Regions from separate parts of the Streptomyces sp. NPDC049585 genome, predicted to be linked through region 1. Evidence: riboswitches for the same ligand, from Rfam matches in the RefSeq annotation. Region 1 holds a riboswitch; each other region holds the start of a gene.
What was found. A riboswitch is a leader RNA that binds a small molecule or an ion and turns the genes downstream of it on or off. The one in region 1 is predicted to bind thiamine pyrophosphate.
Positions count from the first base shown of each region.

Region 1 (2,258 bases):
CGGTGCTGATGCGCTACCCGGACCGGGTGACGATGTGCATCAGCTCCCAGGCCGGCTGCGGCATGAACTGCCCGTTCTGCGCCACCGGCCAGGCCGGTCTGGAGCGCAACCTGTCGACGGCCGAGATCGTGCACCAGATCGTCGACGGCATGCGCGCGCTGCGCGACGGCGAGGTGCCGGGAGGCCCTGCGCGCCTGTCCAACATCGTCTTCATGGGCATGGGCGAGCCGCTGGCCAACTACAAGCGCGTCGTCGGCGCCATCCGCCGGCTGACCGACCCCGAGCCGGACGGCCTGGGCCTGTCCCAGCGCGGCATCACGGTCTCAACCGTGGGCCTGGTCCCGGCGATGCTGCGATTCGCGGACGAGGGCTTCAAGTGCCGTCTCGCGGTCTCGCTGCATGCCCCCGACGACGAGCTGCGCGACACCCTGGTGCCGGTCAACACCCGCTGGAAGGTCCGCGAGGTCCTCGACGCCGCCTGGGAGTACGCGGAGAAGTCCGGGCGCCGGATCTCCATCGAGTACGCCCTCATCCGGGACATCAACGACCAGGCCTGGCGCGGTGACCTGCTGGGCCGGCTGCTCAAGGGCCGGCGGGTGCACGTCAACCTCATCCCGCTCAACCCCACCCCGGGCTCGAAGTGGACGGCCTCCCGCCCGGAGGACGAGCGGGCCTTCGTCGAGGCGATCGCCGCCCACGGCGTGCCCGTCACCATCCGCGACACCCGCGGCCAGGAGATCGACGGAGCCTGCGGCCAGCTGGCCGCCGCCGAGCGCTGAGCGGCCGCCGCGGGCCCGCAGGGGCCCGCGGCCGCCCTGGTACGGTTCCTTCGCGCAATGTCGCGTGACTTCGCACAAATGAACATTCCGACAGGGGAGCGCAGCGAGCGCTGAGAGTGCGGCACGGCCCGCAGACCCTCGGACCTGATCCGGTTAGTACCGGCGTAGGGAGTCAGCACCACCATGAACACCATCCTTCGGCGTGCCGTCGTGGCGACGGCCGCCGTGGCCCTCGGCCTGCCCGTCCTCGCCGCCTGCGGCAGCTCGGACTCCGGCTCCGGGTCGGGCTCCGGCAGCAGCGGTTCCGGCGACAAGACCGTCCGGCTCGTCTCCCACGACTCGTTCGTGGCCTCCGATGCGGTCCTGAAGCAGTTCACCGCGCAGACCGGCTACAAGGTCCAGGTGATCAAGGGCGGTGACGCCGGTGCGGCCGTCAACCAGGCCATCCTCTCCAAGAGCCACCCCCAGGGCGACGTCTTCTTCGGCGTCGACAACACCCTGCTCTCGCGTGCGCTCGACAAGGGCCTGTTCACGCCCTACCGGGCCAAGGGCGCGGACCGCGTCCCCGCCGAGCTGCGCAGCGACACCAAGGACCGCGTTACCCCGATCGACTACGGCGACATCTGCGTCAACTACGACCGCGCCTACTTCGCCGACAAGAAGCTCGCGCCGCCGCAGACCTTCGCCGACCTGGTCAAGCCGGAGTACAAGAACCTCCTGGTGACCGAGAACGTCGCCACCTCCTCGCCCGGCCTCGCCTTCCAGCTCGGCACCGTCGCCGCCTTCGGCGAGAACGGCTGGCAGGACTACTGGAAGAAGCTCAAGGACAACGGCGTCGAGGTCGTCGACGGCTGGGAGCAGGCGTACAACACCCGCTTCTCCGGCTCCGCCGCCGGCAGGAAGGCCAAGGGCGACCGGCCGCTCGTCGTCTCCTACGCCTCCAGCCCGCCCGCCGAGGTGATGGGCGTCACGCCCGAGCCGGCCGAGGCGCCCACCGGCGTGGCGACCGGCACCTGCTTCCGGCAGGTCGAGTACGCCGGCCTGCTGAGCGGGGCGAAGAACACCGAGGGCGGCAAGGCCCTGATCGACTTCCTGGTCGGCAAGACCTTCCAGGAGGACATGCCGCTGCAGATGTTCGTCAACCCCGCCAACCGGGACGCGCGCGTCCCCGAGCTGTTCACCAAGTACGGCGCGAAGATCACGCAGCCGGCGACGCTCGACCCCCAGCGCATCGCGCAGCACCGTGACCAGTGGATCAAGACGTGGTCCTCGCTCGTCCTGAAGTGACCGACGCACCCCCGGGTGCCGCCCCGCGCGGCGGCGCCCGGCGGACGGCGACGCGCCTGGCCCTGATGGCCGGGCCGCTCGCCTTCTTCGGGATCTTCTTCGCCTACCCCGTCGCCGCCATCGTCGTCCGTGGCCTGAAGGACGGCGACCAGTGGCAGCTCGCCCGCATCGGCGAGGTGCTCGGCGACCCCG
Region 1 covers NZ_JBFAPE010000017.1:100,506-102,763, reverse strand. The annotation lists gene rlmN (23S rRNA (adenine(2503)-C(2))-methyltransferase RlmN) at 1-779, shown strand, start outside; TPP riboswitch at 862-967, shown strand; gene AB0K17_RS19045 (thiamine ABC transporter substrate-binding protein) at 963-2,066, shown strand; gene AB0K17_RS19040 (iron ABC transporter permease) at 2,132-2,258, shown strand, end outside.

Region 2 (2,258 bases), on a different contig from region 1:
GCGCGATCAGCATGATCGCGCCGCCGCCCACCACCGCGACGACCAGCGGGTCCGAGCCCTGCAGGATCGCCGGCAGGATGAACAGCGTCAGCACCCCGAAACTGATCACCAGCGCGACGAGCGCGAAGACGCCGCGCAACCGGCCGACGGCCACGACGGCGACCGCGAAGACGCCCGCGAGCAGCCCCATCGGCAGGTCGCGGTCGACGTCCGTGACCGAATAGCGCAGGTTCTCCGGGGCCTTCGGGGCGTAGGCGAGGACCACCTTCTGCCCGGAGGAGTAGTGGCGCGAGGAGCCGGGCTGCACCTGCTCGGTGAACGTGGTGCCCTTGTCCGGTCCCGAGGTCACCTCGACGGTGGCCTTCTGGCAGGTGCCCTGCGCCGGCGGCGGCGCCGACGGGGCGCCCTGCTGCGGCTGCTGCTGCGGGCCGCCGAACCCGCCGGAGGCCGGGCAGGAGTACTCCTTGACGGCCGTCACCCGCCCCGACTGCGTCTGCTGGTCCATGCCGACGCCGGTGTGCTGGTGCGGCGGGGTGCCGCCGGGCCACAGCACGATCAGCCCGGCGGCCACCGCGGCGGCGAAGGGGATGAGTACGGCCGCGATGACCTTGCGCAGATGACCCGAGACGGGCGTCGCGGGACCGTGCGCATGGGCATGGCTGTGGCCGTGCCCATGGCTGTGTCCATGGTTCTGCCGTCGTCCGTGGCCATGCCCGTGCCCATCTCCGTGCCCATCTCCGTGCGCAGGACCGTCGGGGGCGGGCGCACGGGCGTGGTCGGGGTCGTGGGGGGCGTGCGAGTGGGGGGAAGGATGCGTGGGGGTCACCCGTCGATGATGACAAGCCCCCCTGGCCCTCCGGGCGCGGGAGGCGCTAGCGTGGTGCCACCTTTGCAATCGCGGGAGCTCGGAGCACCGGGCTGAGAGGGCGCTGACCTTCGCACTGGACATGTTCGAACCGGACATGGGTGCGAAAGCCGCTGCGCCGACCGCCGAACCTGTTACCGGGTAATGCCGGCGTAGGGAGTTACGGTCATATGACCTCGCAGGATGCACGCACGTCCGGAACCGGTCGCGAGATCGGCTGGCACAAGGACTATGTGACGGGCTCGCGTCCGGACATCCGCGTTCCGGTGCGACGGGTGCACCTCACCAACGGGCAGGACGTCCGCCTCTACGACACGTCCGGCCCGTACACCGATGCGTCCGTCGTAACGGACGTACGACGGGGCCTCGCCCCGCTCCGGGAGAACTGGATCATCGCCCGCGGCGACACCGAGGAGTACGCCGGGCGGCCGGTGCGCCCGGAGGACGACGGCATCAGGCACACCGCCCCGCGCGGGGGCCTGCGCAACCTCGACGCCGTCTTCCCCGGCCGCCCCCGCCAGCCCCGCCGGGGCCGCGACGGAGGGGCGGTCACCCAGCTCGCGTACGCCCGGCGCGGGGAGATCACCGCCGAGATGGAGTACGTGGCGCTGCGCGAGGGCGTCTCCCCGGAGACCGTCCGCGAGGAGATCGCCGCGGGCCGCGCCGTGCTGCCGGCCAACGTCAACCACCCGGAGATCGAGCCGATGATCATCGGCAAGAAGTTCCTGGTGAAGGTGAACGCCAACATCGGCAACTCCGCCGTCACCTCCTCCATCGAGGAGGAGGTGGAGAAGATGACCTGGGCCACCCGCTGGGGCGCCGACACGGTCATGGACCTCTCCACCGGCCGCAACATCCACACCACCCGCGAGTGGGTGCTGCGCAACTCCCCCGTGCCGATCGGCACCGTCCCGCTCTACCAGGCGCTGGAGAAGGTGGACGGCAAGGCCGAGGAGCTCACCTGGGAGATCTACAAGGACACCGTCATCGAGCAGGCCGAGCAGGGCGTCGACTACATGACCGTCCACGCCGGCGTGCTGCTGCGCTACGTCCCGCTGACCGCCCGCCGCAAGACCGGCATCGTCTCGCGCGGCGGCTCGATCATGGCGGCCTGGTGCCTGGCGCACCACAAGGAGTCGTTCCTCTACGAGAACTTCGAGGAGCTCTGCGAGATCCTCGCCTCGTACGACGTGACGTTCTCCCTGGGCGACGGCCTGCGCCCCGGTTCGATCGCGGATGCGAACGACGAGGCCCAGTTCGCCGAGCTGCGGACGCTGGGCGAGCTCAACTCGATCGCCAAGCGGCACAACGTGCAGACGATGATCGAGGGCCCGGGCCATGTCCCGATGCACAAGATCAAGGAGAACATCGACCTTCAGCAGGAGATCTGCGA
Region 2 covers NZ_JBFAPE010000002.1:216,809-219,066, forward strand. The annotation lists gene AB0K17_RS03325 (YibE/F family protein) at 1-826, opposite strand, end outside; TPP riboswitch at 888-1,041, shown strand; gene thiC (phosphomethylpyrimidine synthase ThiC) at 1,036-2,258, shown strand, end outside.
Region 2: it holds a riboswitch for thiamine pyrophosphate, as region 1 does, so the genes downstream of both, thiC (phosphomethylpyrimidine synthase ThiC) here and AB0K17_RS19045 (thiamine ABC transporter substrate-binding protein) in region 1, are expected to answer to the same signal.

Region 3 (2,258 bases), on a different contig from region 1:
GCCGGCCGGGCGCCGATGCCCACGACCACCGCGTCGGCGGGCAGCCGCGTGCCGTCGGCGAGGACGACCGCGCCGGCCTCCACGGCCGTCACCGGCGTACCGGTCAGCAGCCGCACGCCGCTCTCCTCGTACCAGGCGGCCATGGGCGCCGCGACCTCCGACGGCAGCGCCCCCGGCAGCACCTGGCCGGCGGCCTCCACCACCGTCACCTCGCAGCCCGCCTCGCGGGCGGCCGTGGCGAACTCCGCGCCGATCCAGCCCGCCCCCACCGCGACGAAGCGGCGCCGCTCGGTCAGCAGCGGGCGCAGCAGGGCCGCGTCGTCGAAGGTACGCAGGACGTGCACACCCGGCACGTCCTCGCTGCCGGGCAGGGCCACCGCCTCGGCGCCGGTGGCGATGACCAGGATGTCGTAGGGCACCTCTCCCGCCGGGGTGAGCACCGTGCGCTCCTCGGCGCGCAGCCCGGTGGCCCCGGTGCCCAGGCGCACGTCGATGCCGAGCGAGCCGAAGTCCACGGCGAAGGCGGAGTCCTCGGCGGTGCCCAGCAGCACGGCCTTGGACAGCGGGGGGCGGTCGTAGGGCGGGTGGGGCTCGGCACCCAGCAGCGTGATGCTGCCGGTCCAGCCCTGTTCGCGCAGGGCCACGGCGGTCTGCACGCCCGCCATGCCCGCTCCGACGATGACGACGCGGCGGTCACCGGAGGTGTTCGTCTGCTCGCTCACCCGATCAACTCTAGGCCCGCGGGCCGCGCGCGCCGGAGCATCCGCCGGCGAGACCTCTGACACAGCGTCACCCCCGCCGGGCGCACCGCTGCCTTCCGGGTGGCCCGCGGCCCGTACTAGGGTGGCAGGCTGCAAGCACTCGCGGGAGCCCGGCGCACCGGGCTGAGAGGGAGGCTGGACGGCCTCCGACCGTACGAACCTGATCCGGGTCATGCCGGCGAAGGGAGGGGCTGGACGCCCATGCACGCTGCGAACGGCACGTCCGACACGTCCTGCGACGTCCTGGTCGTCGGCGGCGGAATCATCGGCCTGGTCACGGCCTGGCGCGCCGCACAGCGCGGCCTCACCACGGTCGTGGCCGACCCGGAGCCCGGCGGCGGCGCGGCACGCGTGGCCGCCGGCATGCTCGCCGCCGTCACCGAACTGCACTACGGCGAGGAGACGCTGCTCGCCCTCAACCTCGCCTCCGCCCGCCGCTACCCGGCCTTCACCGCGGAACTGCACGAGGCCACCGGCCTCGACACCGGCTACCGCGCCTGCGGCACCCTCGCCGTCGCGCTCGACGCCGACGACCGGGCCCACCTGAAGGAACTGCACGCCCTCCAGCAGCGCTGCGGCCTGGACTCCCAGTGGCTGTCCGGGCGCGAGTGCCGCCGGCTCGAACCGATGCTCGCCCCCGCCGTCCAGGGCGGCCTGCGGGTCGACGGCGACCACCAGACCGACCCCCGGCGCCTGGCCGGCGCCCTGCTCGTCGCCTGCGAGCGGGCCGGGGTGACCTTCCACCGCTCCCCCGCCGTGCGGGCCCTGCTCGCCGGCGGCCGGGCCACCGGCGCCGAGCTCGCCGACGGCACTCGTGTCGCCGCCGAACGGACGGTGCTGGCCGCCGGCAGCCACAGCGGCCGCCTCGCCGGCCTGCCCGAGGAGGTCCTGCCCCCCGTACGGCCCGTCAAGGGCCAGGTGCTGCGGCTGCGCATACCCGGCCCGTACCGGCCGTTCCTCTCCCGCACCGTACGGGCCGTGGTGCGCGGCGGGCACGTCTACCTCGTCCCGCGCGAGAACGGCGAGCTCGTCGTCGGCGCCACCACCGAGGAACAGGGCTGGGACACCACCGTCACCGCCGGCGGCGTCTACGAACTGCTGCGCGACGCCCACGAACTGGTGCCCGGCATCACCGAGCTGCCCCTGGTGGAGACCCTCGCCGGGCTGCGCCCCGGCTCCCCCGACAACGCCCCGCTGCTCGGCCCCACCGCCCTGCCCGGCCTGCACCTCGCCACCGGTCACCACCGCAACGGCGTCCTGCTCACCCCCGTCACCGGCGACGTCATGGCCGAGGTCCTCACCGAGGGACGGCTGCCCGCGGAGGCCCGCCCCTTCTCCCCCCTCCGCTTCACCCCCGCACTCCAGGAGCAGCCCGCATGACCACCCACGTCATCAGCGTCAACGGCGAGCGCCGGGCCGTCCCGGCCGGCACCACCCTCGACGGCCTGGTGGCCACCCTCACCGCGGCGCACAGCGGTGTCGCCGCCGCCGTCAACG
Region 3 covers NZ_JBFAPE010000032.1:45,901-48,158, forward strand. The annotation lists gene AB0K17_RS25585 (FAD-dependent oxidoreductase) at 1-665, opposite strand, end outside; TPP riboswitch at 854-965, shown strand; gene thiO (glycine oxidase ThiO) at 963-2,141, shown strand; gene thiS (sulfur carrier protein ThiS) at 2,138-2,258, shown strand, end outside.
Region 3: it holds a riboswitch for thiamine pyrophosphate, as region 1 does, so the genes downstream of both, thiO (glycine oxidase ThiO) here and AB0K17_RS19045 (thiamine ABC transporter substrate-binding protein) in region 1, are expected to answer to the same signal.